Regions from separate parts of the Arthrobacter sp. U41 genome, predicted to be linked through region 2. Evidence: predicted binding sites of a transcription regulator. Region 2 holds the regulator's gene; each other region holds the start of a gene.

Region 1 (10,105 bases), 1.6 Mb from region 2:
ACAGGGCGCCATCCGCTTCCCCGAGGGTACGGAGGCGGCGTTGGAACGCGTCTGGCAGATCCACCCCGACGCCGAGTCCCGCCCCGGCGTCGTCTGGGCCGGCTGCGAGCCGATCTCGGTCTGGAAATCCACCGACGGCGGCGAACATTTCGAACTCAACCGCGGGCTTTGGGACCACCCGCACCGCGGCGAATGGGGCGCCGGGTACGGTGGCGCGGCGGCGCACTCAATCGTCATCGACCCCAGCGGGGAGAAGGTGCACGTCGCCATGAGCACCGGCGGGGTCTACCGCTCGCTCGACGGCGGCAGCTCCTGGGAACCGCGGAACAAGGGAATATCGGCCTACTTCATGCCCGACCCCAACCCGGAGTTCGGCCAGTGCGTGCACAAGATTGCGGCCGATGCGGCCGTCGACGGCCGGCTCTACGCGCAGAACCACCACGGTGTCTACCGCAGTGACGACGACGCGGACAACTGGGAATCAATCGCGGAAGGCCTGCCGGCGGACTTCGGCTTCGTGATGCTCACGCATCCCCGCCGGGCCGGCACCGCCTGGGTGATCCCGCTCAAAGCGGACGGCGAAAGGATCCCGCCGGAGGGAAAACTCGCCGTCCACCGGACCGACGACGCCGGTGCGAGCTGGAAGCGACTGGACGACGGACTGCCCGGGGCGGAATACAACTCCGTGCTTCGGGATGCCGCCTGCGTAGACTCCGCGGAACCGGCCGGCGTGTACTTCGGCACCCGAGGCGGCAGTGTCTATGCCAGCGCCGACGAGGGTGAACACTTCGCCGAGGTGGCCTCGCATCTGCCGGACGTGCTGTGCGTGCGGGCCGCTTCCGTCTCCCAGGCTTTTATCCCCGCTTCCGGCCTGCCCGGCGCCGCTGTGAACGCCTGAGGCCCCGTGGCCGGAATCAGTGTGGTGTTGCCCAGTGTCCTCCAGCCGCTGGCCGGGGGGCAGCCTTTGCTGACTGCGCCCGCCGACTCGGCGGTGACGGTGGAGGGTGTGCTGGACCTGGTGACCGGGGACTACCCGGCCCTGTCGAGGCGGTTGCGGGATGAGACCGGGGCGGTCCGGCGCTACGTGAATATATACGTCAACGGGAATGAGATCCGCCGTTTGCAGGGCCTCGCCACCGAGGTGTCCCCGGGCCAGGAGGTCCTGATCATCCAGTCCGTAGCCGGTGGCTAGGCTCTGCAAGAACGACGCTGCTCATTGCAGAGCGACTGAACTCGCTGGCGATCATCGAGAAGGTCACCGGCCGGCCGGCCGGCATGGCTCGACCTGTCGAAGGCGGGCTCATTCGGAGGCAGCTCCTACTCGGCTGATGCCGCCGACTACTGCGTGACCCGCTGCGGCATCGGGCTCGGCCGCTCGGATCGATCCTCGGTGAGGGCATTCCCGCCAAGTAGATCGAGCTCCCCAAATCGCGCCATAATCAGCGGCCGGCAGCGCCCGTTCAAGATCGTTAACAATTTCGTTTCCGATCCGCCGTCGGTCTCGGGCGGTCGTGACGGATCGCGTCGTTATCCTAGCAATGATGCGATAGGAAGGTACTCCGGTGGCCGCTAGCCTGAGCCTGAAGGACGTGAACCTGCACTTCGGCGGCGTCAAGGTGCTGCAGGAAGTGAGCTTCCGACGACAGACGGCGCGATCGAGTGGCTGCATTCGCTGTCGCGGTCGGATCCAGGCTGAGCCAGGTCCACACGGGTCCGGACCTGACCGCGGGCAGTCCTTACTGACTACGCCCGCGGTGTCGGCCGAACGCCCGGTGGGGACGGCGGAGGAAGTTGCCCCCGCAGCCTCAGGCGACCCGCCAGAGGCTGCATTCATCGGTGTTGATGGCCTTCCGGGTGCCGGACTGCCGGTCCATGATCCAGACGACGCCGATTCCGGGGGCGGTCTCCTGGACGGCGCCGCGGCGGATCACGACGTCGTCGTAGTTCGGGCCGACCTTCAGACGCGCCTCGATCTCGTCGCCGCGGTGCAGCTGCTCCAGGGCGCGGATGCGCGTTACATGGGCTTTGGCTTCCTTCAACATGGCGGGGCCTCCTGGACTGGAGAGTGGTGCCTGCTCTTGCCGGCACTTCCAGTGTCCGGCGCGCATGTTGCGGCTGCGTTTCGTCCCGGTAAGACGTGGGTAAGCGTTCGGCGCCGGGGCCGTTACCGGCACCGCCGTCCTGCTACCGCCGGTCCGGCCCGGGGAGCCTCACGGGATGTGGCGTTCTCCCGGGCGCTGGATCCGGAACCACCGGTAGCCATAGCGGCCCAGCTCGAGTTCGAAACCGCCGTCGTCCGCCAGCTCGATGTCCTGGCCGTCCAGCAGGTCCCGCAGGTAGGCGCCCTCGAATCCCGGTTCCGGGTCTCCGGCGGAGGCCACATTCGCGGCCACCGAGGCTGGTTCCGCGCCGAAGTTGTGGGCCAGGACGACGGTGGAGCCGCCCCAGGAGCACCGGTGCAGCAGCACCTTCGCGGCGGGGTGTTTGATGAGCTCGAAGTCGCCCCATCCCAGTTCGGGGCTTTCCCGGTAGCGCTGGATCAGGGTGGCCATGAAGTTCCACAGCGACTCCGGATCCCGCTTCGCCGCCGCGGCGTTGACGTTCTTTGGCCCGAAGTAGCCCTCCACCACCTGGGCCACGAGGTCCTTCGCCGGGGCGGTCGAGAATCCGCCGTTCTCGGTGTCGTTCCATTGCATGGGGGACCGCACGGCCGAGCGGCCTTCCGCCGACAGGTCCTCGCCCATGCCGATCTCCTCGCCGTAGAAGAGCACCGGGGTTCCGGGCAGCGCGAACATCAGCGAGTAGACCATGCGGATCCGGGCGGGGTCACCGTTGAGCATGGTGGGCAGCCGGCGGCGCAGGCCGCGGCCGTACATCTGCATGTCCTCGTCCGGTCCGAACGCGGCAAAGACCTCCCCGCGCTCGGCGTCGCTGAGTTTGTCCAGGGTCAGCTCATCATGGTTGCGGACAAACATGGCCCACTGGTTGTCCGGGTGGGTCGCCGGGCGGGAGCTGAGCGATCTGGCCAGCGGCCGGGCATCCTCCCGGGCCAGGGACAGGTACAGGTTCTGCATGGACAGGAAGTCGAACTGCATATTCAGCTCGTTTCCTGCCGTGCCGCCAAAGTACTTCAGCTGATCCTTGTAGGGGACATTGACCTCGCCCAGCAGCAGCCCGCTGCCGTTGCGGCGGTTGAGGAAGCCGCGGAGCGCGCTGAGATAGTCGTGCGGGTCGACCTGTGCCGAGCCTTCCTTGGACGTTCCCTGCAGCTCGAGGAAGAACGGCACCGCGTCCAGCCGGAATCCGTCCAGTCCCAGCTGCAGCCAGAACCCCATGGACTTGGCGATCTCGTCCCGCACCTTCGGGTTCGCCACATTCAGGTCCGGCTGGTGCTTGGCGAACATGTGCAGGTACCACTCACCGGTGGCCTTGTCCCGGGTCCAGATGGACGTCTCCTCGCCCGGAAACACGACCTGCTCGGAAGTGTCCGGGGGTGTGTCCTTGCGCCAGACGTAGTAATCGCGAAACGGGTTGTCCACCGATTTCCGGGACTCCACGAACCAGGGGTGCTTGTCCGAGGTGTGGTTGAGGACGAAGTCCGCGATCACCCGCATCCCCCGGTCCTTCGCGGTCCGGATGAACTCCACCACGTCGCCCAGGTTGCCCAGCCGCCGGTCCACGCCGTACAGATCCGTCACGTCGTAGCCGTCGTCCTTGTCCGGGCTGGGGTAGAACGGCATCAGCCAGATGCACGTCACGCCCAGGGCCGCAAGGTAGTCCACGCGCTGGATCAGGCCGCCGAAATCCCCGGTGCCGTCGCCGTCGCCGTCGAAGAACGTCTCCGGATCCAGGCAATAGATGACGGCGTTCTTCCACCAGAGATCCGAGGTTTCGGCGATTCTCACAGCAGCACCTCCCGGTCCTGCCGCGGGCCGCCGGAGGCGCGAAGCTGCGGGAGCACGTGCTCCGCGAAGGCATCGATGAACGGAGTCTGCTCCTGCCCGACGAAATGCAGGTACAGCTCGTCGAAGCCGAGATCGACATATTCCGCGAGCCACTGCGCATGCTGTCCGGTGTCCGCGGAGATGTTCACGACGTTCCGGACCTGTTCCTCGCCGACGTCGGCGCTGACGCCGTCGAAGTGGGCCGCCGTCGGAAGATCCCAGGGGATGGGCGGGGCAAAGACGTTGCTGCGCCACTGGTCCATCGCCACCGCGACGGCTTCCTGCTCCGACGGCGCCCAGGCCAGATGGACCTGCAGGACGGCGGGGCCGCGGCCGCCGGCGTCGCGGTAGGCGGCGAGCATTTCCTTCAGCTTCGCGTGCGGCTGGTTGACCGTGACCAGCCCGTCCGCCCAGGCCGCACCGCGCCGCGCTGTCTCCACGCTGATGGCTGGAGCGATCAGCGGCGGCTTGATCTCCGGCACATCCCAGATCCTGGCCTGCTGGACCGTGACCAGCCCGTCCCGGGTCACTTCCTTGCCGTCGTGGAGTTCGCGGATGACCTGCACCGCTTCCTCGAGGCGCTGCTGCCGCGTCGCCTTGTCCGGCCAGACCTCCCCGGTGATGTGCTCGTTCATGTACTCGCCGCTGCCCGGCGCCAGCCAGAACCGGCCGGGAAACATGTCCGCCAGCGTGGCCGACGCGTGCGCGATGATGGCAGGGTGGTAGCGCTGGCCCGGCGCTGTCACAACGCCCAGGCGCAGCTTGGTGGTTGCCAGGGCGGCCCCCAGCCAGGACCAGGCGAAGCCGGAATGGCCCTGCCGGGCGGACCAGGGTTCGATGTGGTCCGAGCACATGGCGGCGTCGAAGCCCGCCTGCTCCGCCAGCTGCACGTCCTTGAGGAGCCGGCCGGGACTGATCTGTTCATGCGATGCGTGGAAACCGAGGGTAGCCATCGTTCATGTCTACCGTCGGCCCGGCCGCTTGTCGAGGAAAGATCTGCCCGGATCCCTCTGGCGGACGGCCGAATGCGGGACCAGAATGGGGCCTATGCGACTGCCGCTGATGCCCCCGATCGCGCCCATGCTGGCGAAGTCCGTAAGTGCCCTGCCTGACGGCCCGCTGATGTTCGAACCGAAGTGGGACGGGTTCCGGTCCATCATCTTCCGCGACGGCGAGGACGTGGAGATCGGCAGCCGGAACGGAAAGCCCCTCACCCGCTACTTCCCCGAACTCGTCGAGGCGCTGAAGGCCAACCTGCCGCCGCGCTGCGTGCTCGACGGTGAAATCATCATGATCGGTGCCTCCGGCGACCGGCTCGATTTTGACACCCTGCAGCAACGGATCCATCCCGCGGCAAGCCGGGTTCGGCTGCTGGCCGAACAGACGCCGGCGAGATTTGTCGCGTTCGACCTGCTGGCCCTCGACGACGAGGACCTCACCGCGCGCCCCTTCGCCGAACGGCGCGCGGCGCTGGAACGCGTGCTGGCCGGGAGTGCGGCGCCGATCCACCTCACCGCCGCGACCCGGGACAAGGGAACCGCCGAGGAGTGGTTCCACCAGTTCGAGGGGGCCGGCCTCGATGGGGTCGTGGCCAAACCGCTGGACGGGCAGTACCTGCCGGACAAGCGCACCATGTTCAAGATCAAGCACGAACGCACCGCAGACTGCGTCCTCGCCGGGTACCGCGTCCACACCTCCGGGCCGGACCGGATCGGCTCGCTGCTGCTGGGGCTCTACGGCGACGACGGCGGACTCGCCAATGTCGGTGTGGTCGGGGCCTTCCCGATGCAACGCCGGAAGGAACTCTTCGAGGAACTCCAGCCGCTCGTGACCGGCTTCGACGAGCACCCCTGGGCCTGGGACCGGCAGGAGGACGGGACCCGGACGCCGCGCAATGCCGAAGGCAGCCGGTGGAGCGGAGGCAAGGACCTCTCCTTCACCCCGCTCCGCCCGGAGCGGGTGGTGGAAGTGAAATACGACCACATGGAAGGCGAACGGTTCCGCCACACGGCGCAGTTCGTCCGCTGGCGCCCGGACCGGGACCCGCGGTCCTGCACCTACGAACAGCTTGAGGAACCGGTCAGGTTCGATCTGGCAGAGGTGCTGGGCGCCCGCCAGGACTGACCCTGGGCTCCCGCCCGGTCCCGGGGGCGGCTGCCCGGCGTTCCCGCCGGGTTGCTGTTCCGCGGCCGTCCCCGGACACGGAAAAGCCCGGCGTGTCCTGTGAACACGCCGGGCTTCCGGTGTTGCGGCCCGAAGCAACCGGGCGGGAACGCTGCGGCCGGTTACTTGAGGCCGAGCTCCTTGGTGGGAATCTTGAAGGATTCCTTCGCGGTCAGTGCCGAGACGGCCGAGATGACGCAGATGACGGCAGTGAAGATGCTGATCTGGACCCAGCCGCCGGGCCTGATGCCGCCCATGGCCGCGACGATCGCCGGGGCGAAGCCCGCCATCAGGAAGCCGAGCTGGGTGCCGATGGCCAGGCCGGAGAAGCGGACCTTGGTGCTGAACATTTCCGCGTAGAACGCGGGCCAGACGGCGTTGGACGCCGCGTAGCCAAAGGAGAAGAAACCGATCGCGGCCAGGAACATCAGCGGGACGCTGCCGGACTCAAGGCTGAGCAGGAACAGCGGAGTCAGGACCGCGCTGGCCAGCGCGCCGTAGATAAAGACCGGCTTGCGGCCGATCCGGTCCGCGAGCTTGCCGAAGAGCGGCTGGGTGCCGAGGGCAACCACGTTGGCGCCGACGACGAGCCAGAGGGTGGTCGTGCCGTCCACGCCGGCGACGTTCTTGGCGTAGCTGATGGCCAGGGTGCCGAAGACGGTTGAGACGGCGGCGATGAAGGCGCAGGCGACGACGCGGAGGACATCGCGCCAGTGGTCCTTGAGCAGGTCCGCGACGGGCAGCTTGGAGATCTGGGCGGTCTTCTGGGCTTCCTCGAAGGCCGGCGGCTCGTGCAGGGTGCGGCGGATGAAGAACGCAACAATCACCACGACGGCGCTCAGCCAGAACGGGATGCGCCAGCCGATGCCGTACTTGATCTCATCCGGCAGGGCCAGGACGGGGATGAAGACGAGGGCTGCGAGGATCTGGCCGCCCTGGGTTCCGGTCAGCGTCCAGGACGTGAAGAAGGCGCGGCGGTTGTCCGGGGCGTGCTCCAGGGTCATGGAGGAGGCGCCGGCCTGCTCGCCGGCCGCGGAGAGGCCCTGGCACAGACGCGCCAGCACCAGCAGGGCCGGGGCCCACCAGCCGATGGTGTTGAAGTCGGGCAGGCAGCCGATCACGAAAGTGGAGGCGCCCATCAGCAGGAGGGTGAACATCAGGACCTTGCGGCGGCCCACCCGGTCACCGAAGTGGCCCAGGATGACCGCGCCGACCGGCCGGGCGACATAGGCGAAGCCGAAGGTCGCGAAGGACATGATCGCCGCGTTGGCGCCGGCGTCCGGGAAGAAGACGGTGGGGAAGATCAGCGCGGCGGCGGATCCAAAGATAAAGAAGTCGTAATACTCGACGGCGCTGCCCAGGAAGCTGGCGAGGGCTGCCTTCTTCGGCGTCCCGGCCGGCACGTCAGTGCCCGGCGTCGTGGACGGGAGTGTCTGGCTCATGGTGTTCCTTTGTGTGACGACATTGTCGCGGATGGATCAGGAAGGTCTCGGCCGCCGCTGGCTTAAAGTGTGCGGCACCAGGAGGTTCGTGGAAAGACCCGGACGAGTAGCCACATGGTGGGAGCTACTTGTGCGATGTAGCAATCATGGCTGTGAGGGCAGTCACTTGTCAACCAAAATAATCACCATCTAGAAATAGCTCTCACGATGTGAGAGCATTGAACCATGAGTGTGAATCAAGACACAGAATCGGCTGAGGCCGCCTCCACCCCTCCGGCTCCCGCCGGCAAGGGCACTAAAGCCGCCAGGGACGACTCCCGGACGGATATGGTCGGCAAGGCCCTGGGCCTGCTGGTCCTGCTGGGGGACGAGCCGCGGGGGGCGAGTGCCGCGGAGCTGTCCCGCCGCGCGGAGCTGCCCTTCAGTACGACCTACCGCCTGCTGGGGTCTCTGACCCGCGACGGCTTCGTGGACTATGAGCCGGACGGGCGCCGCTACCACCTGGGCCTGCGCATTTTCCAGCTCGGACAGCGCGTGTCCAACCATCACGGATTCGCCGGCACCGCCCTGCCCATCCTGCGGCGCGTCACGGAGCAGACGGGCGAGGCGACCATCCTGTCCGTGCGCGACGGAAACCACCACCTCACCGTCAACAAGGTGGACGGCCCGCAGACTTTCCGCGTCACGAGCGACCCGGGCCATCTGGGCGCACTGCACACCACCTCGGTCGGCAAGGTGCTCGTGGCCTTCGCCGATGACGCCACCCGCAGCCAGCTCGTTGAGGAGCTCGAACTGGAGCCGCTGACAGAATTTTCGATCACGGACCGGGAGGCCTTCCGGGCCGAGATCGGGCTCGTCCGCCAGCGCGGCTATGCCGTGATGGACGAGGAAAACGAACTGGGCATGCGGGCGGTGGCCGTCCCGGTGTTCAACGCCCAGGGCCACGCCTTCGCCTCGCTGGCCACGGCGGTTCCGGTCTTCCGGATGAGCGTAGAGGCCCTCGTGGCCCTGGTTCCGCTGCTCCAGTCGGCGGCGGCGGAGCTGTCGGCCCGACTGCCCCAGGGATGAGTCCGCGAGCCTGTCCGGCACCGTCCCGTAATTATTTGTTCGTTCCTAGAACAAACGTGCAACATGTGAACAAATGCGCTAATGTAATCCCCATCACCCGGCCCGCGGCCTGCGCCCAGAGCGTCTCCGCCCGCCGAGTGCCGTTGTCAAAGGAGCTATACGGATGAGCAATCGAGCAGAGTCCTTCCTCGTGGGCCTGATAGGCGATGGCGTCATGCCGTCCCTCACGCCCCCCATGCATGAACGCGAAGGCGATGTGCAGGGCCTCCGGTACCTCTACCGCCCCATCGATCTCACCGAGCTGGGACTTCCCGGCCAGAGCGTCGGCGAACTCCTGACCGGCGCCTACCGCCTGGGGTTCAACGGGCTGAACATCACCCACCCCTGCAAGCAGCTGGTCCTGGAACACCTGGACGAGGTCACCCAGGACGCCCGGCGCCTCGGTGCGGTCAACACCGTGACCATTCGGGACGGCCGCTTCATCGGCCACAACACCGACTTCTCCGGGTTCGCCGCCGCCCTCGCCACCGGCCTGCCGGGAGCCAAGCTGAACCGCGTGGTGCAGCTCGGCGCCGGCGGCGCCGGGTCCGCCGTCGCCTACGCCCTGCTCACCGCCGGCGTCCAGGAGCTCGACCTTGTGGACACCGATCCCGTCCGCTGCGCGGCACGCGCCGCCGAACTCGCAGGCTTCTTCCCGGACCAGCTGGTCAGCGCGCGGACGACGGCGGAACTGCCGCAACTGATGCCGCTGGCCGATGGCCTGGTGCACTGCACCCCGGTGGGCATGGCCGCCCACCCCGGGACGCCGCTGGACATGTCCCTCGTGGCACCCCGGCACTGGGTCGCGGACATTGTGTACCGCCCGATCGAGACCGAGCTGGTCCGGCAAGCCCGGGCCAAGGGCTGCGACGTGCTCGACGGTGGCCGGATGGCGGTCGGGCAGGCAGCCGATGCCTTCCGGATCTTCACCGGTCTCGAGGCCGACGCGGACCGGATGCGGGCCCACTTCCTGGAGCTCGTCGCAGCCGAAGAGGTGGCCGTCTGATGCGCACCGGAATCGCCACGGTCTGCCTCTCCGGCACACTGCGGGAGAAGATGCAGGCCTGCGCCATTGCCGGCTTCGACGGGATCGAAATCTTCGAACAAGACCTTGTCACCTCGCCGCTGAGCCCGGAGGACGTCCGGAAGATGGCCGCCGACCTCGGCCTGACGCTGGATCTGTACCAGCCGTTCCGCGACTTCGACAGTGTGCCCGACGAGCTGCTTGCCGCCAACCTGCGCCGGGCGGAGGCGAAGTTCCGGCTGATGTCCCGCCTCGGCATGGACACCATCCTGGTCTGCTCCAACGTGGCCACCGCCAGCATTGATGACGACGGACTCCGGGCGGAACAGCTCGCCGCCCTCGCTGCCCTTGCCCAGGACCACGGCGTCAAGGTGGCCTACGAGGCCCTGGCCTGGGGAAAGTACGTCAACGACTACGAGCACGCC
Region 2 (10,105 bases):
CCGTCCGCAAAGCCGAAACCGCGGACGGGCTGGGCTACACCCTTGCCGACACCGTGGGCTTTGTCCGTTCGCTGCCGACCCAGCTCGTGGAGGCTTTCCGCTCCACCCTGGAAGAAGTTGCCGATGCGGACCTGATCCTGCACGTCGTGGACGTCTCCCACCCGGACCCGGAAGGCCAGATCGCCGCCGTCCGCAAGGTGTTCAGCGAAGTCGACGCCCGCAAGGTGCCGGAAATCATCGTCCTGAACAAGGCCGACGCGGCGGACCCCTTCGTGATCGAACGGCTCAAGCAGCGCGAACCGCGCCACGTTGTGGTGTCGGCACGCACCGGGGAAGGCATCCCGGAACTGCTCAAGGCCATCAGCGAGGGCATCCCGCGGCCCAGTGTGAAGCTGGAACTGATGATCCCCTACAACCGCGGGGACCTGCTCAGCAAGCTGCACGAGACCGACGCGGAGATCCTCAGCCTCGACCACGAGGAAGCGGGCACCCGTGCCGTTGTGATGGTGCGCGAGGGTTTCGCCGCTGAACTGGATTCGTTCATCAGCAATGACTGAGGCAGCGGCGGCCGGGCCGGACACGAGCGATCCGGCGGGGGACGACCCCGCACCGCAGGAACCCCCGGCACGCAAAAACGGGCCGGCCGGCGAGGAGTTCGTCATCGAACTGCTCGACCGGGCCGTGTCCGGCATGGGCGGCCAGAGCCGCGACGGCCAGCACGAAATGGCCCGGCAGGTGGCGCACGCGATTGACAGCGGCGACCACCTGCTGGTCCAGGCCGGAACCGGAACCGGCAAGTCCCTCGCCTACCTGATCCCGCTGATCGCCCATTCCCTCGTCAGCGACAAGCCCACCCTGGTCTCCACCGCCACCCTGGCCCTGCAGACCCAGATCGTCGGACGCGACCTGCCCCGGCTGCTGAAGACCATCACCCCGGCGCTGGAGCGGCCCGTCAAGGTCGCCCTCGTCAAGGGCCGTTCCAATTACGTCTGCCGCCACAAGCTCGAAGGCGGCTTCCCCTCGGAAGAACCCTCCGAAGGGCAGCTCTTCTCGCTCGGCGAGGACACCTCGGTACCGCACTTCGCCGCGGCGATGGGCGGCCCGTCGTCCCAGCTCGGCAAGGAAGTCGTCCGGCTGCGCGAATGGGCCGAGGACACCGTGACGGGGGACCGTGACGAACTCCTGCCCGGCGTAACCGACCGCGCCTGGCGGCAGGTCTCCGTCACGTCGATGGAGTGCCTCGGCGCCCAGAAATGCCCGCTGGCCGCCGAGTGCTTCAGCGAACTCGCCCGGCAGAACGCCGCCGACGCCGACCTCGTCGTCACCAACCACGCCATGCTTGCCGTCAGCGCCTTCGAGGGCCTCGCCGTCCTGCCGGAATACGATGTCGTGGTGGTCGATGAAGCCCACGAGCTGCAGGACCGCGTGACCGGTGCCGTGACCGGCCAGCTTTCCGTCGCGATGGTCCACGTCGCCGCGTCCGGCGCGCGGAAAAACACCGGCATCACCGTGGACGCACTGAACAACGCCGCGTCCAACCTCGAACTAGCCATTGAAGGGGTCCCCGGCGGACTCATGCCCAACGGCCTCAACAGCGAACAGCTGGACTGCGTGGACCAGCTGCGGGACGCCTGCCGCGCGGCCCTCTCAGATTCCAAGGGCGACAGCGCCAACACGGCCGACGGCGGCCGCCAGCTCGCGCGCTCCCGCCTGATGGTGATCCTGGAACTCTGCGAACGGCTGCTCGCCGCCCGCGAAAACCGCGAGGTGGTCTGGTTTTCCCGCAACAGCACCTTCGACCCGCAGCAGGGCTACGCCCAGCCGGACGAGTCCGCCCCGGCCCTGATCAACATCGCCCCGCTCAGCGTTGCCGGACGGCTCCGGGAGGGACTGTTCGCGGACCACACCGTCATCCTGACCTCGGCGACGCTGGCGATCGGGTCCGCTTTCGAACCGGCCGCGGGCGGCCTTGGCCTGGTCGGACCCGGGGCCCCCAGCTGGACCGGGGTCGACGTCGGCTCCCCCTTCGAATACCCCAAACAGGGCATCCTCTATGTAGCCAAGCACCTGCCCAAGCCCGGCCGCGGCTCATCCCCGGAAGCCCTCGACGAGCTCGAGAAGCTGATCCGGGCCTCCGGCGGCGGAGCCCTGTGCCTGTTCTCCTCCCGGCGCGCCGCCGAGGACGCCGCCGAAGCCATGCGTCCCCGGCTGGACATGAGCATCCTCTGCCAGGGCGATTCGACCATGACCGCGCTCGTGAAGCAGTTCGCCGACGAACCGGACACCTGCCTTTTTGGCACCATGTCCCTGTGGCAGGGCGTCGACGTGCCGGGAATCTCCTGCCGCCTGGTCGTGATCGACCGCATTCCGTTCCCGCGGCCGGATGATCCCCTGATGACGGCGCGGTCCCGGGCGGTGGCCCAGGCCGGCGGCAACGGCTTCATGAGTGTTTCCGCGACCCACGCCGCCATCCGCCTGGCCCAGGGTGCCGGCCGGCTGATCCGCACCACGACGGACAGGGGAGTGGTGGCCGTGCTCGACTCGCGGCTGTCCACCGAGCGCTACGGGGGGTTCCTTCGGGCCTCCCTGCCCCCGTTCTGGCCCACCACCGACCCCGCGGTCGCCGTCGCGGCCCTGGAGCGCCTCTCGAAGGAATCCGGGCAGCCCGCCACGTAACCGCGGGGCGCAGAAACGCGCAAGGGCCCCGCCGAATCCGGCGGGGCCCTTGCGGCAGCTTTCGGGGGTGCTGGTCCTCCCGCTGCTAAAGGGAGCGCAGCACCGAGACGACCTTGCCCATGATGACGGCGTGATCGCCGAGGATGGGCTCGTACTGGGTGTTCTGCGGCAGCAGCCAGGTGTGGCCGTCGCGCTGCCGGAAGGTCTTGACTGTTGCCTCGTCGTCCAGCAGGGCCGCGACAATGTCACCGTTGACGGCGTCGCCCTGCTGGCGGACCACCACCCAGTCACCGTCACAGATGGCTGCGTCAATCATCGAATCCCCTGCGACCTTGAGCATAAACAGATCACCGTGGCCCACCAGCTGGCGGGGCAGCGGCATAACGTCCTCGACGACCTGGTCGGCCAGGATCGGCCCGCCTGCTGCGATGCGGCCCACCAGCGGCACCATGGCGGTGTCGGTGGCGCTGGCCAGTTCGGAAACAGACAGGCCGCCGACAGTGCGCAGGCCGCCGGGCTTCGCAACTCCCGAGATCTTTGTGGTGCCCTCATCGAGGGTCAACGGCATCAGCACTTCCATGGCGCGGGGACGCTTGGGATCGCGCCGCAGGTAGCCGAGCTTTTCGAGCTGGGAGAGCTGGTGGGTCACGCTGGAAAGGCTGGCCAGGCCGACGGTGTCGCCGATCTCGCGCATGGACGGCGGGTAGCCGTTGTCCGTTACGGAGCGCTGGATGGTTTCCAGGATCTTCTTCTGCCGGACCGTAAGGCTCTTGGGTGGCCGGGCTGCCTGCGGGCTCCGCTGGGTGGCCCTGCCGCCGGTGGCTTGTGCTGCCATGTTCGCCAACGCCTTTCCGTTCCCCCGGCCGCCGTGGCTGCGGCTTCCGGGAACCTCCGGCCTGAAATGTCAGACCCTGCTGATCAACTGCAGAAGTGGTTGTTCTTGACTCAAACGTAGGCCAGCCACACGGCTTTTTCAAACATTTGTTCTAGCGAGTCTCGACAATGTTCGTCAATAGGTGCTAAAACAGAACAAGCAGGGTTCGAATATGTGTTCTAGTCGGACCCGGCTCGGGCACAGCATGACGTTCGGTTCTTTGTTCGAAGGTTAGGCCGGTTGGCGGCAGGTACGTGGAGTACGCCGGGCGGCACAGTATGGTCCAGGAGGGCTCAGTTCATGTCAGTATCAAGCGCGTTTCACGACACTTTCGGCCGCGACGCATTCGGCAACTACGGCCGCCCCGGCGGCGGTGCGCCCGCCGGCCGGCACGACCCTGCCGGCCGGGCCGACGGCGGCGCGTCCGCTGCGCGGCGCAGCCCGGCCGCGGTGCAGAGCCCGGCCGGATCCGGTCAGCGGGCCAGGCAGGCTCCGCTCAGGCTCACCCGGCGCGGCCGCTTTGTCTTCATTGGGGTGCCGCTGATCCTGCTGGCGGCGCTGATCCTTTCCTTCAGCGGCTTCCTCAACGCCCCCGCCAAGGCAGCGGACTCCGCCGCCGAACTGTCACTGACCCCGACGGTGACCGTTACGGTGCAGGCCGGTGAGTCCCTCTGGGCCATCGCCGAGGTGGTGGCGCCGGAGCGGGATCCCCGCGACGTCGTCGACGACATCATCCAGCTGAACAACCTCGAGGCAGCCCGCGTCGTGCCGGGCCAGGCACTGTTCATTCCGTCCCAGTAACGCCGTCGATCCGTCACAGTTTCAGGGCCTGCGGCGATCTCACTTAAACTAGTGAAGTGACTGACCAGTTAGAGCGCCTGAACCGACTTCCCCTCCGGACGAATCTGCGCGGCCTGACGCCGTACGGCGCGCCGCAGCTGGACGTCCCCATCCTGCTCAACGTCAATGAGAACACCCATGGTGTCCCGGCTGACGTGCGGGCCGCCATCGCCGAGGCCGTCACGATTGCCGCCGCCGGCCTGAACCGCTATCCGGACCGCGAGTTCACGGAACTGCGCGAAGCCCTCGCCGAATACCTCGGGCACGGACTGGGTGCGGAGAACATCTGGGCGGCGAACGGCTCCAATGAGGTGCTCCAGCAGATCCTTCAGGCCTTCGGCGGCCCGGGACGGACCGCCCTCGGCTTCCCTCCCACGTACTCCATGTACCCGCTGCTGGCCTCCGGCACGGACACCGGATACATCGTCGGGGTCCGCGCCGACGACTATGGACTCAGCGCCGCATCGGCAGCCCGCCAGGTCCGCGATCTTGCGCCGAACATCGTTTTCCTGTGCTCCCCGAACAACCCCACCGGCACCGGGCTGGGGCTGGACGTCGTGGAGGCCGTCTACGAGGCCGGCGAAGCCAGCCAGACCATCGTGATCGTCGACGAGGCCTACCACGAGTTCGCCCATGACGGCACACCCAGCGCCCTCGCCCTGCTGCCCGGCCGGGAACGGCTGATTGTCTCGCGCACCATGAGCAAGGCCTTCGCCCTTGCCGGCGCCCGGGTGGGCTACATGGCGGCAGCGCCCGAGGTAACGGACGCCCTGCGCCTGGTCCGGCTCCCGTACCACCTCTCCGCCATCACCCAGGCGACAGCCCTGGCCGCCCTGCACCACCGCGTCGCACTGATGGCCGACGTCGAGGACATCAAGCGCCAGCGGGACAGGATCGTGTCCGAACTGCAGCGGATGGGCCTCAAACCGGCCGCCTCCGACTCGAACTATGTCTTCTTCGGCGGTCTCGACAACCCGCACGAGGTCTGGCAGGGCCTGCTCGATGCCGGGGTGCTCATCCGGGACGTTGGCATCCCGGGGCACCTGCGCGTCACCGCAGGCACTGAGACGGAAACCACAGCCTTCCTCGAAGCCCTCGAACGGATCCTGGCCGGCCGCGCAGTGCAGCCCGCCTAGACTTAACCCAGGACATCCACCCTGCCCTGTTCGCCGGGCACCGTCGTCATCCAAAGGACACCCACATGAGCAACACCGGATCAACCGCTGCCGAGGGCCGGACCGCACGCATGGAACGGACCACCAGCGAGTCATCCGTGCTGGTCGAGATCAACCTGGACGGCACCGGCGTCTCGGACATCAGCACCTCGGTCCCGTTCTACGACCACATGCTGACGGCACTGAGCAAGCACTCCCTGATCGACATGACGGTCAAGGCCACCGGCGACACGCACATTGACGTCCACCACACGGTCGAGGATGTTGCCATCACCTTCGGCGAGGTCCTGCGCACCGCGCTGGGGAACAAGGCCGGGATCCGCCGGTTCGGCGAAGCCACGGTTCCCCTCGACGAGGCCCTCGCACACGCCGTCGTCGACGTTTCCGGCCGCCCGTACCTCGTGCACGGCGGGGAGCCTGCAGGCCAGGAGTACCACCTGATCGGCGGGCACTTCACCGGTTCCCTGACGCGCCACGTCTTCGAGGCGATCACCCTGCACGCCGGAATCTGCCTGCACATGAACGTCACCGCCGGCCGGGATCCGCACCACATCGTCGAGGCCCAGTTCAAGGCCTTCGCGCGCGCCCTGCGCGCCGCCGTCGAACCGGACCCCCGGGTCAAGGGCATCCCGTCCACCAAGGGTGCGCTGTGACCGGCAAAGTGCTGAGGGACGGCGCCATCATCGACCCCGACGCCGGCCGGAAGCCGGCGTCGCCCCAGGGCAAACCCACCGTCACGGTCCTCGATTACGGCTCCGGAAACGTCCGCTCGGCTGTCCGCGCCCTCGAACGCGCCGGGGCCGAGGTCATCCTCAGCTCCAGGCCGGAGGATGTGCTCAACGCCGATGGCCTCGTGGTCCCCGGCGTCGGGGCGTTCGAGACGGTGATGCGTGAGCTCAAAGCCGTCGACGCCATCCGCATGATCGGCCGCCGCGTCGCCGGTGGCCGCCCTGTCCTGGCCATCTGCGTGGGCCTGCAGGTCCTCTTCGAGGCCGGCGTCGAGCACGGTACCGAGGCCGAAGGCATGGGGGAGTGGCCCGGCAGGGTCGAGCTCCTCCCGGCCGACGTTGTGCCGCACATGGGCTGGAACACCGTCTCCGTTCCGGAAGGCTCCCGGCTCTTCGCCGGAGTCGAGCACGAGCGCTTTTACTTCGTCCACTCCTACGGTGTGCAGAAGTGGGATTTCGACGTGATCCAGCCGCGGATGACGGCGCCGCTGGTCACCTGGTCCGAGCACGGTGCCCCGTTCATCGCGGCCGTGGAGAACGGACCGTTGTGCGCCACGCAGTTCCACCCGGAGAAGTCCGGCGACGCCGGTGCGCGCCTGCTGCGCAACTGGGTGGAGGGGCTGCGGCGCCAATCCGAAACCGGAACAGCCCAGGCCCCGGAAGCCGGGACCGCCTAAATGTGGTCGATCGTGCTGATGGGGCTCGCCGGCCTGCTGGTCGGCGGGGGACTGTCCTTCCGCCAGCAGAACAGCCCGCGCTGGGTCCAGGCCGTGTTTTACGTCCTGGCCGCCATGGCGCTGCTCGCCGCCTACCTCCTGACGCTGCCCGCTGCCTGAGGCACTGCACTGACGCACTGCACCGCCGAACCCCCTGCCGTCCCTGAAGAGCCGTCCCCGAAGAGCTGAGGATCCCCAATGACCACCGAAACCCCGCTGCCCGTGCTGGAGCTGCTGCCCGCCGTCGACGTTGTCAACGGCCAGGCAGTCCGCCTTGTCCAGGGCGAGGCCGGCAGTGAAACGAGCTACGGCACTCCCCTGGAAGCCGCGCTCAACTGGCAGCAGCAGGGGGCGGAATGGGTCCACCTGGTCGACCTCGACGCAGCCTTCGGCCGCGGTTCGAACGCTGACCTGCTCCGTGAAGTAGTCGGCCGGCTCGACATCAAGGTCGAGCTCTCCGGCGGCCTGCGCGACGACGAGTCGCTTGAGAAGGCCCTCGGGCTGGGCGTGGCCCGAGTGAACCTCGGCACCGCGGCGCTGGAGAACCCGGAGTGGACTGCCCGGGTAATCGAGCGCTTCGGCGACAGGATCGCCGTCGGGCTGGACGTCCGCGGCACCACTTTGGCCGGCCGCGGCTGGACCAAGGAGGGCGGTGACCTTTGGGACGTCCTTGGACGGCTGGAGGAGGCCGGCTGCTCCCGCTACGTCGTCACCGACGTCACCAAGGACGGCACCCTGCAGGGCCCCAACGTCGAACTGCTGCGCCAGATGGTCGAGAAGACCGGCAAGCCCGTGGTCGCCTCCGGCGGGATTTCCAGCCTGGATGACCTCAAGGTGCTGCGCTCCCTCGTGCCGCTCGGCGTCGAGGGTGCCATCGTCGGCAAGGCCCTCTACAACGGCAACTTCACGCTGCCCGAGGCCCTCGACGTCGCCGGCCGCCGCTAGCCGGTCCGCAGCATGGAGAACCGGCCAGCCGGCAACGGCGCCGCCGACACCCCAGCCCAGCCGCGGCAGCTGCCCGGCCATATCGCCGCCGCCCTGGCCGGAGCCGGCGGGGCGGCGGACTCGGCCGGCCAGCCCTGGTCCGGCCGCAGCCTCGCCGGGGACAGCGCCAGGATCCACAACTTCGAGGACGACGACGGCGCGGCCGACGCCGGTTACCTCGCCGCGCTGGCTGCCCTCGTGTCCGGCGACGGCGACGAGGCCGCGGTGGTGGCCGCACTGGCCCCGGCGCGGGTTTTTGTGCCGATCCTCGCCACGCTCGCCGAAGAAAGCCACGGTGCCGGCGGGCTGCAGGCCGACAAACAGGCCGACATGGCCCTCGTGACCCTCAAGGCCCCGGACGGCCGGACGGCGATGCCGGTGTTCACCTCCGCCGCCGCACTGAAGGCCTGGCACCCCGAGGCCCGCCCGGTGGCCGTGTACGCTGCCCGTGCGGCACTCTCCGCGGTCGCCGAGGGCGCGGAGCTGCTCGTGCTGGACCCCGGCTCAACGCTCACCTTCGTGGTGCGCCGGCCCGCGGTGTGGGCCCTAGCGCAGCAGCGGGACTGGACCCCGTCCTATGCTGATCCCGGGCTCGCCCGGAGCCTCGGTGAGGCCGCGGCTGGCTTTCCCGCCGTCCGCCGTGTTGAAATTCATCCCGGCGGCGGAGTTGCCTCGGTGACGTCCGACGGTATCCAGCTGCCGGGCGGCGGCGCCGGCCCGGAACTCCGGGTGCTGCTCTACCTCGAAGACGGACTCGACGCCGCCGGCGTCCAGTCCATCGTGTCCGGGCTTAACAGTGCCTGGGCACGCAATGAAGTATTTGCTGAGCGGGTTGACTCGATCGAGGTCAAGTTGCAGCGCGCAGCAGCACAGTAGCTGACGGCCGGCCGGGAGACCCTGGTGCTGCCGGGGGCAGTACCAGAAGGATGTAGTCCGTGAACTTCGCGCTGTACCGGGAGCTGCTGGCCGTTCGGCCGATCAGGCGGCTCCTGCTGGTGGGGATGGTCGCCCGCATACCGCACTCCGCGGCCGGGGTCCTGCTGACCCTGCACATCGTCCTGACCCTCGGGCAGGGCTACGCGGCCGCGGGGGCCGCCGCAGCCGTGATGACCATCGGCATTGCCGTCGGGGCGCCCTGGCGCGGCCGGCGCGTCGACACGGTGGGCCTGCGGCGCGCCCTCGTACCGTCCGTGATTTCAGAGACCGTCATCTGGTCCGTCGTGCCGCACGTGACCTACGAGGTCCTGCTGCCACTGGTGTTCATCGGCGGACTGCTGACGCTGCCGATCTTCAGTGTGGTGCGCCAGTCCCTCGGCGTACTTGCCACGGGGGAACAGCGCCGGACTGCGTTCGCCCTCGACGCCATCTCCACCGAACTGGTCTTTATGATGGGACCTGCTGCCGGTGCCCTGGTCGCGACGGCCGGATTCTCGGTCGTGGGGCTGACCGCCGTCGGGATCGCCACCTCGGTGTCCGGGCTGTTCCTGATGTGGTTCAACCCGCCGACCCGCAGCGCGGATTCCGACGCCCGGTCCGTAGCCGTGTTCGAGGCAAGCCAACAGGAAGCCGCCGAGGTCGCCGTGGTCGCCGCTGCCCCGGCGCACCTGCAGGAAGCCGCCGCCGAGTTCGCCCCGTTGGCCGCCGCCGGGGAACGGCGCCGGGAACGGGCCGGGCTGCGGCACAGGGTCATCCACAATTTCGCCTGGTTCACCGCCGCCGTAGCCGCCGTCTTCGCCGTCGCGGCCGGGGCGGGCATGGTCCTCAGCGGCACCGACGTCGGCATCGTGGCGGCGCTCGAAACCGGCGGCCACCAGGCCGAGATCGGGCTGGTGTTTCTCTTCTGGTGCGGCGCCTCGGTGGTCGGCGGGCTGATCTACGGCGCCCTGCACCGGCCCATTTCGCCGATCCTGCTGCTGCTCGGCATGTCCGCCCTGACCATTCCGATGGCCTTCGCGCAGGACACCTGGACCCTGTGCCTGCTCTCGCTGCTGCCGGGCCTGCTGTGCGCACCCGTGCTGTCGGCAGCCTCGGAGAAGGTCGCCGAACTTGTCGACGAGCGCCGCCGCGGTGAGGCGATGGGCTGGTACGGCTCGGCCCTCACCGGGGGCGTCG
Region 3 (10,105 bases), 1.0 Mb from region 2:
GACGCCGGAGCCGCGGGTGACGAAGCCCAGGATCGGGTCAGGCGGCACCGGGGTGCAACAGCGGGCGAGCTTGACCCAGACGTCGTCGACGCCGCGCACCACGACACCGGAATCGGAATACCGGGCTTTGGTGACCTGGGTCGGGATGGATACCTCGGTGAGGTCGTCCTCGGGGGTGTCGTTGCCGCCGAGACTCTCCACGAGGCGTTCCATGACGGACTGGGCGGAGGTGTGCCCGTCGCCCACACCCGCGTAGAGGCCGGAGATGTCGACGTATTTGAAGTCCTCGGCGATCGCGGCGAGGGCGTCATGCGTCATCAGGCGCTGCAGCGGGAGGTTCTGCTTGCGCATCGCCTTGGTCAGCAGTTCCTTGCCCCGGTCGATTGACTCCTCGCGGCGTTCCTTGCTAAACCACTGCCTGATTTTGTTGCGGGCACGGGCGCTCTTGACGAAGTGCTGCCAGTCCTGGCTGGGCCCGGCACCCTCCGCCTTGGAGGTGAAGATCTCCACCCAGTCGCCATGGTTCAGTTCGCTGTTCAGCGGTACCAGCTTGCCGTTGACGCGGGCACCGATGGTCCGGTGGCCCACCTCGGTGTGGACCGCGTAGGCGAAGTCCACGGGTGTGGAACCTGCGGGAAGGGCCATGACCTCGCCCTTGGGGGTGAAGACGAACACTTCCCGGGCGTTGATTTCAAAGCGCAGCGAGTCGAGGAACTCACCCGGGTCCGAAGTTTCCTGCTGCCAGTCCACCAGGGACCGCAGCCAGCCCATGTCACCATCACGCGGGCTTCCCGGCCCGGCCGCCGCGCGGTTCGGCTGGTCCTTGTATTTCCAGTGCGCGGCGACGCCGTACTCGGCGCGGCGGTGCATCTCGTGGGTGCGGATCTGGATCTCGACGGGTTTGCCGCCCGGACCGATCACCGTGGTGTGCAGCGACTGGTACATGTTGAACTTGGGCATCGCGATGTAGTCCTTGAACCGCCCCGGGAGGGGGTTCCACCGCGAGTGCATGGCCCCCAGTGCCGCGTAACAGTCCCGGACGGAGTCGACCAGGACCCGGACGCCCATCAGGTCGTTGATATCGTCGAAGTCCTTGTCCCGGACGATCATCTTTTGGTAGATCGAGTAATAGTGTTTGGGCCGGCCCGTGATGGTGGCCTTGATCTTGGCCTCGCGCAGGTCCTCGGTGATCTGGTCGCGGATGACGGCGAGGTTCTTTTCGCGCTCGGGGGTCCGGTCCCCCACCATGCGCACGATTTCCTCGTAGACCTTGGGATAGAGGGCCGCAAACGAGAGGTCTTCCAGTTCCCACTTGATCGTGTTCATCCCGAGCCGGTGCGCCAGCGGGGCGAAGATTTCCAGGGTTTCCCGGGCCTTGCGCGCTGAGGACTCGGCGGAGACGAAGCGCCACGTCCTGGCGTTGTGCAGCCGGTCAGCCAGCTTGATCATCAGGACCCGGATGTCCTTGGCCATGGCCACAACCATCTTGCGCACGGTCTCGGACTGCGCGGCCTCGCCGAAGCTGACCTTGTCCAGCTTCGTGACACCGTCAACCAGCATGGCGACTTCCGCCCCGAACTCGGCCTTCAGGTCATCCAGGGTGTAGGAGGTGTCCTCGACGGTGTCGTGCAGGAGCGCCGCTGCCAGGGTGGTCCCGCTGAGCCCCAGCTCCGCCAGGATGGTGGCCACCGCCACCGGGTGCGTGATGTAGGGATCGCCGCTCTTGCGCTTCTGCCCGCGGTGGCAGGTCTCCGCCACGACGAAGGCGCGCTGGATGAGGTCGAAGTCCTCTTTGGGGTTGTTGGCGCGGACGGTGCGCAGCAGCGGCTCGAGAATAGGCGAATACGCGGGGGCGCCGCGCCCGGTCAGCCGGGCCAGCCGGGAGCGGGTGCGTTCACGCCGCCCCGGGAAGGTGGGGCGTGCGCCCGAGCTGTCCACGGGGACCGGCGGTTCGGCGCGTCCGGGAGCCACCACACCAGTCTGTGACGCCTGGCCGGGAGCCTTATCCGCCGGTGCTGATGGCACCGGCGTCGAACGTTCTTCCAATGGAGCACCTCTCCGAACCCGTTAATTCTTCAAGTCTATTCCCGCAGCAGGATACTTCGATAACCGGCGCCGCTACGGCGACGGGCCGGAGAGCGTCAGGAATGACGTTCTCCGGCCCGTTGGGACCGCCGGGCAGCATCCCGGCGGCGACCGGGTCCGGCAGGACCGCTGCGGCTACGCCGTGGCGGGCGACGCCGCAGCGTCGGTCTTGGCGGCTGACTGGGCGCGGCGCTGGTGCACGCGCTCGGCCTGCTTCACCAGCTCCGGTTCGCCCTGGCGCAGCCAGGCGTACAGCGGCGCAGCAATGAAGATGGTGGCCGCGGTGCCGATGAAAATCCCCACAAACAGGGCCAGCGAGAGATCCCGCAGCGTTCCGGCGCCCAACAGGCCGGCGCCGATGAAGAGGATGGCACCGACCGGAAGGATGGCCACCATCATGGTGTTGATGGAACGCACCAGGGTCTGGTTGACGGCGAGGTTGACTTCCTCGCCGAACGTCCGCCGCGTGGAGGCCTGCAGGTTAGAGGTGTTCTCGCGGATCTTGTCGAAGACCACCACCGTGTCGTACAGCGAGTAGCTCAGCACGGTCAGGAACCCGATGACGGCCGACGGCGTGACCTCGAAATCGCTGAGGGCGTACACACCGGCGGTGATGAACATCGTCACGAGCATGCCCGCGATCGCGGAGAGCGACATTTTCCAGGTCCGGAAATACAGCGCCATCAGCACGGCGGCGAGTGCGACGAAGATCAGCAGGCCCAGCAGCGCCTGCTTGGTGACGTCAGCACCCCAGGTGGGACCAATGAAGGTGGATGTCACCTCGTTGTCCGTCACGCCGTAGGCCTCGGTGAGGCCCGCCTTGATCTGGAGGGTCTCATCTTCCGTGAGCTTGTCCGTCTGGATCCGCATCGTGTTGCCCGCAACGTTGGCCACCCGCGGGACGCTGCCGGAGACAACGTCCTCGACAGCCTTCTCCCCGATGGCGGCGTCCGTGGTTTTGACGTTGGAGACGGTGAACTCCGAACCGCCGCGGAATTCGATGCCGAGGTTGAAACCGCCCTTGACCACCGGCAGCAGGATCGAGAGCGCAACGAGGACGGCTGCGATCAGGAACCAGATTTTCTTGGAATCGACGAAGTCGTACGATCGTTTGCCCGTGTAGAGCTCATTACCGAATTTGGCGAAGCTGGTGGCCATTTACTTGCCCTCCTTGGACGTGCTCTTGGAGGAACCAGCAAGCTGTTCCTGTCGTTCCGCGAGGCGTCGTTCTGCAATGGTCATCCGGCGTTCGGCCTCAGCCGTGGCGCCGGTGTTCTTGGCGCGGAGCGCGGCAGCAGCGGCCGGCTTCTCCGCCGGGGTGCGGAACCGGCCCGCGCCCCGGTACAAGGGACCGGCGCCGAGGCTCTTGGGGTCCAGCCCGGACAGCGGGTGGCCTTCACCAAAGAACTTGGTGCGGGCCAGCAGCTGCAGGGTCGGGTGGGTGAACATAAAGACGACGATGAGGTCGGCGATGGCCGTCAGTCCGAGGGTGAAAGCAAAGCCTCGGACGTTGCCCACCGCCACGAAGTACAGCACCAGGGCAGCCAGCAGGTTCACGGCCTTGGACGCCAGGACGGTGCGCTTGGCACGCTTCCAGCCGTTCTCGACGGCCGAGACGAGGCCGCGTCCTTCCCGGAGCTCGTCACGGATACGTTCGAAGTAGACGATGAACGAGTCCGCGGTCTGGCCGATCGCCACGATGATGCCTGCGACGCCGGCGAGGGACAGCCGGTAGTTCTCGGTCCAGCCGAGGATCGCGATGGCCAGGTACGTCAGTGCGCCGGCCACCACGAGGGAGGCAACGGTGACCAGGCCCAGCGCCCGGTACTGGAACAGCGAATACACCACCACCAGCAGCAGGCCGACCAGGCCGGCGAGCATACCCATCCGGAGCTGTTCACCACCGAGGGTTGCCGAGATCTGCTGCTCGCTCTGGATCTCGAAGCTGATCGGCAGGGCGCCGAAACGAAGCTGGTCGGAGAGGGCCTTGGCCGACTCCTCGGTGAATCCGCCGGTAATCTGCGGACGGCCATCCGTGATGACGGCAAGGGACCGCGGGGCGGAGATGACCTGGTCGTCGAGGACGATCGCGAACTGGGCCTTCGGATCCGAACCGCTCTGGCCGCCGCCGGCGATGTAGAACTGGTACAGCCGCTCGGTGACTTCCTTGAACTTGGCGGTGCCCTCCTCGTCGAACTGGATGTTCACAGCCCACTCGTTGGTCACGGCGCCCTGGGCACCGCGCTGCAGCTGGAAGGAGGAACCGGAAATGTTTGAGCCCTTGACCTCGACCGGGCCAAGGATGTATTTGATCGCCGGGGAGTTGGCGGAGGCCGGTTCGCAGGTGACCAGCGGCTTGGTCGGGTCGGAGCGTTCCTGCTTGTCCTGCGACGGGTTGTCACAGTCGAGCGTCTCGAACTTCTGGTAGAGCTCGGGGGTAACCCAGTTCACGTCGCTGCCGTTGGTGGGCTCCGCGGTGGGTGTCGGCAGCTGCTCTACCGGGGTCAGCGACTCCGCGGGGACGGCCGCGCCGGGGCCGGCCTGCAGCACGGGCCGGAAGTTCATGTCGGCGGACGCCTGGATCAGTGCTCGGGTTTCCCTTGACGGTGTGCCCGGGAGGCTGACGACGACGTTCCGGCCGGACTGCGTGCTGATTTCAGCTTCCGCCACACCCGAGCCGTCCACGCGCTGGCGGATGATCGCCACGGCCTGGTTGAGCTGGTCTTCGTTGATCTCCGAACCGCCCTCAACCTTGGGCGCCAGGATCATCTGGGTGCCGCCTTCCAGGTCCAGGGCGAGCTTGGGAGCCCAGCTCGCCTGGCCGGCCATCGTGCCGCCTGCCAGGACGGCGGTCAGGACGGCGAGGATAACGCCGAGCCAGACCAGCACCCTGAGGGCTGAGTTTTTGGGGCCAGTTCGTGCCATTGTCGATCTTTCTCTTAATTACGGAGGAACCGCCGGGCGGCCCAGACGGGTCCGCACCGGCGGTTGCCCGCAGCCGTTACTTCGCGGGATAGCTCAAAGAGGCAGACTAGCTGTCTTTTTTGCCTTCGTTGTTGAGGCGGCGCAGGGTTTCTTCCGGGGTCTCCTCGCGCGGGGCTTCGCTGACCGGAGCGGGGCTGTCGGTCTCGTGCGTGGTCAGCGAGGATGCGTCGTTGGGAACGACCGCGGGCTCCTCGTCAGCGACAACCGGCTCGACAATCTTCGTGACGGCCTGGCGGTGCACGGTGGCGGTGTTGCCCGGGGAGAGTTCCAGCAGGACCTTGTTCTCTTCCTCGTCGATCTCGACGATGCGGCCGTACAGGCCGAAGCTCGTCATGACCTCGACACCAGGGGCAAACTTCGACTGGAGCTGCGCCTGCTGCTGCTGCGTCTTCTTGTTGCGGCGGAACATCATGAAGACGAAGACGCCGAGCATGGCGAACAGCAGGATGGTCATGATGTCGATGCCGCCGCCGGCCTGCGGCTGGGTCTGGGCAGAAATAAGTCCGAACACAGGAATAGTTCCGTTCTGTACTTGCGTAGCTGGTTTTACAGCAACGTCCGCTTCGCTTCGGGCGGCTGGCAGGGAATCAGGCCGAGCCGACGGCGGCCAGGTGCTGGCCGCCCACAGAAACAAAGACCCGAACGTGCCGAGCGTCATTCCAGTCTAGAGGGAAAAGGTTACGGAGCGGTGCTATTGACTATTACGGATCCATTCCGGATCAGCGCCCTGGCCGGGCCCGTCATCTGGATCCGCGGCCTCGTCCTCCGCCCGGAAGAGCTCCAGCGGGTCCTGCGCGAAGATTCCCGGCGGCACCGCGAAACCGAGGTGCGTCCAGGCCGGCGCGAGTGCGATCCTCCCCCGCGGGGTGCGCCCCAGGAGTCCCTCGCGGACGAGGTACGGCTCGGCGACGGTTTCCACGGTTTCGGTCTCTTCACCGACCGCGATGGCCAGCGTGGACAGGCCCACGGGCCCTCCGCCGAATTTGGTGATGAGGGCTTCGAGGACGGCCCGGTCGAGCCGGTCCAGGCCACGCTTGTCCACTTCATACATGTCCAGCGCCGCGGAGGCGGCCCGGGCATCGATCTGCTCGATTCCGTGCACCAGCGCCCAGTCGCGGACCCGGCGCAGGAGCCGGTTGGCGATGCGGGGCGTGCCGCGGGACCGCCCCGCGATTTCGCTGAAGCCGGCGGAATTGACCTTGAGGTCCAGGAGACCGGCGGATCGCCGGAGCACCAGTTCCAGTTCGGCCACGGAGTAGAACTCCAGGTGGCCGGTGAAGCCGAAGCGGTCCCGGAGCGGCCCGGGAAGCAGGCCCGCCCGGGTGGTGGCACCTACCAGGGTGAACGGCGGAATTTCAAGCGGGATCGCGGTGGCGCCGGCGCCCTTTCCGACGACGATGTCGACCCGGAAATCCTCCATTGCCATGTAAAGCATTTCCTCGGCAGGCCGGGACATCCGGTGGATCTCGTCGAGGAAGAGCACTTCGCCTTCGGAGAGCGAGGACAGGATGGCGGCCAGGTCCCCCGCGTGCTGGATGGCGGGTCCGCTGCTGATCCGCAGCGGGGCGTTCATCTCGGCCGCGATAATCATCGACAGCGTGGTCTTCCCCAGCCCGGGAGGGCCGGAGAGCAGGACGTGGTCGGCACTGCGGCCGCGCATGCGTGAGGCCTCCAGGACCAGCGAGAGCTGTTTGCGGACCCGGTGCTGGCCGACGAAGTCGTGGAGGTTCTTGGGCCTGAGGGCGGCTTCGATGACCCGCTCCTCCGGCTCCTCTCCCCCGGTGACAATCGACGGCTCAGCCACGGGCGCCTACCCTGTTCCCGGCACGGGCGCCGTCCTGGCCCAGCCAGCGGAGGGTTGCGCGGAGGATCTCAGCCACGTTGCCCTTGTCAGCCAGTTCGGGTGAATCCGCCAGGGATTTATCGATGCTGGACGTGGCGTCCTTTTCGGACCAGCCCAGACTCGTCATGGCCGCAACGACCTGGGGCTTCCAGACCGCTTCGGAGTTTGCCGCCGGAGCCGTGGTGCCGGGGGCGGTGCCGTGCGGCACCAGCTTCCCGGCCAGTTCAAGCACGATCCGGCCGGCGACCTTGGGTCCGATACCGGGCACCTTGGTGAAGGCCTTGCCGTCGCCGGAGTGCGCGGCGACGCGGATCGCCTCGGGCTCGTGCACGGCGAGGACGGCCAGCGCCAGCCGGGGTCCGACGCCGCTGACGCTGAGCAGGATGTCGAAAACTTCCCGTTCGTCGTCGGAGCCGAATCCGAACAGCGTGAGCGAGTCCTCACGCACGATCAGGGAGGTGAAGAGCTTCCCCTCCTCGCCGATGCGGAGCCTGCTGAGGGTCTGCGGCGTGGCGTTCACGCTCATGCCGGCGCCGTTGAGGTCGATCACGGCGGAGGCCAGGCCGATGTGCGCTACGGGTCCGCGGAGAAAACTGATCAAAGCCGGGCTCCTGAAAATTCAGCTGAAAAGATAACCGGACGACCCGGCTATCCGAACATATCTACGAATACCCTACCAAGTTCCGAGGCGGGACAGTCGGACATTCAGCGGGCACGGCGCGCTTTGGCCTCGGCGTCCGCCCAGGCGCGCTGGGCCGGGGTCAGGGACAGGCTGCCCGCTCCGGTGGTGGCTGCACCCGTGTTGGAAGTGCCGGCCCCGGACCGCCAGGCGTGGGTGATGGCCAGCGCGAGGGCGTCGGCGGCGTCGGCCGGCCGGGGCGGGGCGTCGAGCCGGAGGATCTTGGTGACCAGTTTGGTGACGGCATCCTTGTTGGAGGTTCCGCTGCCGGTCACGGCGGCCTTGACCTCGGACGGGGTGTGCAGGGCGACCGGGATGCCGCGGCGGGCGGCGGCGGCGATCACCACCCCCGATGCCTGGGCGACGCCCATCACGGTGCTGACGTTGAGCTGGGAGAAGACCCGTTCGACGGCGAGGACGTGCGGTTCGTACCGGTCCAGCCACTCGTCGATCGAGGTGGCGATGACCAGCAGGCGCTGGTCCAGGCTCTCCGCGGGTGAGCTTCCGACGACGCCGAACGCCACCATGGTGGCGCGGCGGTTTTTCTCGACGTCCACGACGCCGATCCCGCAGCGGGTGAGGCCCGGATCGACGCCGAGGACGCGAAGGGTCACTCGGCTTCCAGTGCGGCCTGCACTTCGTCGCTGAGGTCTGCGTTGCTGTACACGTTCTGGACGTCGTCGAGTTCTTCGAGGGCGTCGACGAGCTTCATGAACTTCTTGGCCGCCTCGAGGTCCAGCGGCACCTGCATGGACGGGACGAACTCGGCTTCGTCGGTCTCGTACTCGATGCCGGCGTCCTTGAGCGCGTCGCGGATGGCCTGGAGGTCGGTCGGCTCGGAGTGGATCTCGAAGCTGTCGCCGTTGTCCTTGACTTCCTCGGCGCCGGCGTCGAGCACTGCCATCAGGACGTCGTCCTCGCTCAGTCCGCTCTTCGGCAGCGTGACGACACCTTTGCGGGAGAAGAGGTAGCTGACCGAACCCGGGTCGGCGATGGTGCCGCCGTTGCGTGAGATCGCGAGCCGGACCTCGGAGGCGGCACGGTTCTTGTTGTCCGTCAGGCATTCGATCAGCAGCGCCGAGCCCTGCGGCCCGCGGCATTCGTACATGATCTCGGTGTAGTCCACGACTTCGCCGGTGAGACCGGCGCCGCGCTTGATGGCGCGGTCGATGTTGTCAGCGGGGACCGAGGTTTTTTTGGCCTTGGTGACGGCGAGTTCCAGGCCGGGGTTGCCGGCGAGGTCCGGGCCGCCCATGCGTGCAGCAACTTCGATGTTTTTGATCAGCTTGGCGAACGACTTGGCACGGCGGCTGTCGAGGATGGCCTTCTTGTGCTTGGTCGTCGCCCATTTGGAGTGGCCTGACATGCTTTACGCTTCTCCTCTGATCATTCGAATAAACAATTCATGCACGCGCTTCTCCCCCGTCACTTCCGGGTGGAAGGAGGTGGCCAACAGCTTGCCGGAACGCACTGCAACAATTCTAGCCGTCCCGGCCAGCGCCTCGGGGTGGGAAGCCCTGGAAGGCTCGACTTTGGCGAGGACCTGCACGCCCGCGCCAACGCGTTCCACCCAGGGCCCGCGGATGAAGACCGCGTGGACCGGGGCCACGCCCGCTGCGGTGGCGCTGAACTCCAGGCCCTTGAAGTCGAGGTCCGTCTCGAAGGACTCGCGCTGCCGGCCGAAGGCGTTCCGGCGCACCGTGATGTCCAGGCCGCCGAAGGTCTGCTGCGGGTTGCCGGCGAGGTCCTTCGCGGGGTCGGTGATCTCCTCGGCGAGCAGGATCATCCCGGCGCAGGAGCCGTAGACTGGCAGTCCCTCCTGGATGCGTCGGCGCAGCGGGTCGCGGAGCCCGAAGGCCCGGGACAGCTTGTCGATGGTGGTCGATTCGCCGCCGGGGATGATGAGGCCGTCCAGGCCGTCGAGTTCGGCGGGCCGGCGGACGCCGATGCCCGTGGCGCCGGCGTCTTCCACCGAGTGCAGGTGTTCGCGGAAGTCGCCCTGGAGTGCCAGGACGCCGATCCGCAGGCCTGAACCCGCGCGGGAAGGGAGCGCAGAAGAGGGGTTGGTCATCGGACCAGCATAATGGCCCGGACACGTCCCGGGCCGCCTCCCGGCGGGCTTCCATGCCGCCGCTGGGATATATTACAGAGCATGTTTTACTTCAGTGTTCCGCTCGGCAAGTTCGTCCGCCGGGTCTCCCGGCTTAGGGGCGGAGGCTCTGCCCTTCCCGGGCTCGTGGTTGAAAAGATCGACCCTGGTTTCATGCGCAGGACGCTGTCCACGCTCCCGCATGGGGTCGCCGTCGTCAGCGGCACGAACGGCAAGACGACGACCACGAAGATGGTGGTGGAACTGCTGGAGAGCCAGGGCCTGAAGGTTTTCACCAACCGCACGGGCAGCAACTTCACCCGCGGCGTGGCCGCTGCGCTGCTGGGCGAGGTGGACTGGCGGGGACGGCTGGACGCGGACGTCGCCGTGCTGGAGCTGGACGAGGCCCACGCGGTGCACTTCG

Evidence for each region. Region 2 encodes LexA, which represses DNA repair genes until DNA is damaged. Its sites were predicted from a motif close to TCGAACANNTGTTCGA; they were not measured.
Region 1: the regulator LexA is predicted to act here: its motif matches at 8,664-8,679, upstream of ASPU41_RS05330 (shikimate dehydrogenase).
Region 3: the regulator LexA is predicted to act here: its motif matches at 7,566-7,581, upstream of ruvA (Holliday junction branch migration protein RuvA).

The regions. Positions count from the first base shown of each region.
Region 1 covers NZ_CP015732.1:1,133,217-1,143,321, reverse strand. Annotated here, with positions in the region: gene ASPU41_RS05370 (WD40/YVTN/BNR-like repeat-containing protein) at 1-898, shown strand, start outside; gene ASPU41_RS05365 (MoaD/ThiS family protein) at 905-1,192, shown strand; gene ASPU41_RS05360 (hypothetical protein) at 1,806-2,042, opposite strand; gene ASPU41_RS05355 (alpha-amylase family protein) at 2,211-3,905, opposite strand; gene ASPU41_RS05350 (TIGR03885 family FMN-dependent LLM class oxidoreductase) at 3,902-4,897, opposite strand; gene ASPU41_RS05345 (ATP-dependent DNA ligase) at 4,992-6,068, shown strand; gene ASPU41_RS05340 (MFS transporter) at 6,230-7,549, opposite strand; gene ASPU41_RS05335 (IclR family transcriptional regulator) at 7,775-8,617, shown strand; gene ASPU41_RS05330 (shikimate dehydrogenase) at 8,781-9,662, shown strand; gene ASPU41_RS05325 (bifunctional sugar phosphate isomerase/epimerase/4-hydroxyphenylpyruvate dioxygenase family protein) at 9,662-10,105, shown strand, end outside.
Region 2 covers NZ_CP015732.1:2,758,858-2,768,962, forward strand. Annotated here, with positions in the region: gene hflX (GTPase HflX) at 1-557, shown strand, start outside; gene ASPU41_RS12575 (ATP-dependent DNA helicase) at 550-2,676, shown strand; gene lexA (transcriptional repressor LexA) at 2,762-3,511, opposite strand; gene ASPU41_RS12585 (LysM peptidoglycan-binding domain-containing protein) at 3,851-4,351, shown strand; gene ASPU41_RS12590 (histidinol-phosphate transaminase) at 4,408-5,526, shown strand; gene hisB (imidazoleglycerol-phosphate dehydratase HisB) at 5,592-6,218, shown strand; gene hisH (imidazole glycerol phosphate synthase subunit HisH) at 6,215-6,970, shown strand; gene ASPU41_RS23050 (hypothetical protein) at 6,971-7,129, shown strand; gene priA (bifunctional 1-(5-phosphoribosyl)-5-((5-phosphoribosylamino)methylideneamino)imidazole-4-carboxamide isomerase/phosphoribosylanthranilate isomerase PriA) at 7,208-7,954, shown strand; gene ASPU41_RS12610 (SseB family protein) at 7,967-8,869, shown strand; gene ASPU41_RS12615 (MFS transporter) at 8,929-10,105, shown strand, end outside.
Region 3 covers NZ_CP015732.1:3,758,604-3,768,708, forward strand. Annotated here, with positions in the region: gene ASPU41_RS17105 (RelA/SpoT family protein) at 1-2,046, opposite strand, end outside; gene secF (protein translocase subunit SecF) at 2,221-3,243, opposite strand; gene secD (protein translocase subunit SecD) at 3,244-5,010, opposite strand; gene yajC (preprotein translocase subunit YajC) at 5,117-5,524, opposite strand; gene ruvB (Holliday junction branch migration DNA helicase RuvB) at 5,762-6,874, opposite strand; gene ruvA (Holliday junction branch migration protein RuvA) at 6,867-7,514, opposite strand; gene ruvC (crossover junction endodeoxyribonuclease RuvC) at 7,619-8,206, opposite strand; gene ASPU41_RS17140 (YebC/PmpR family DNA-binding transcriptional regulator) at 8,203-8,958, opposite strand; gene pdxT (pyridoxal 5'-phosphate synthase glutaminase subunit PdxT) at 8,962-9,663, opposite strand; gene ASPU41_RS17150 (Mur ligase family protein) at 9,745-10,105, shown strand, end outside.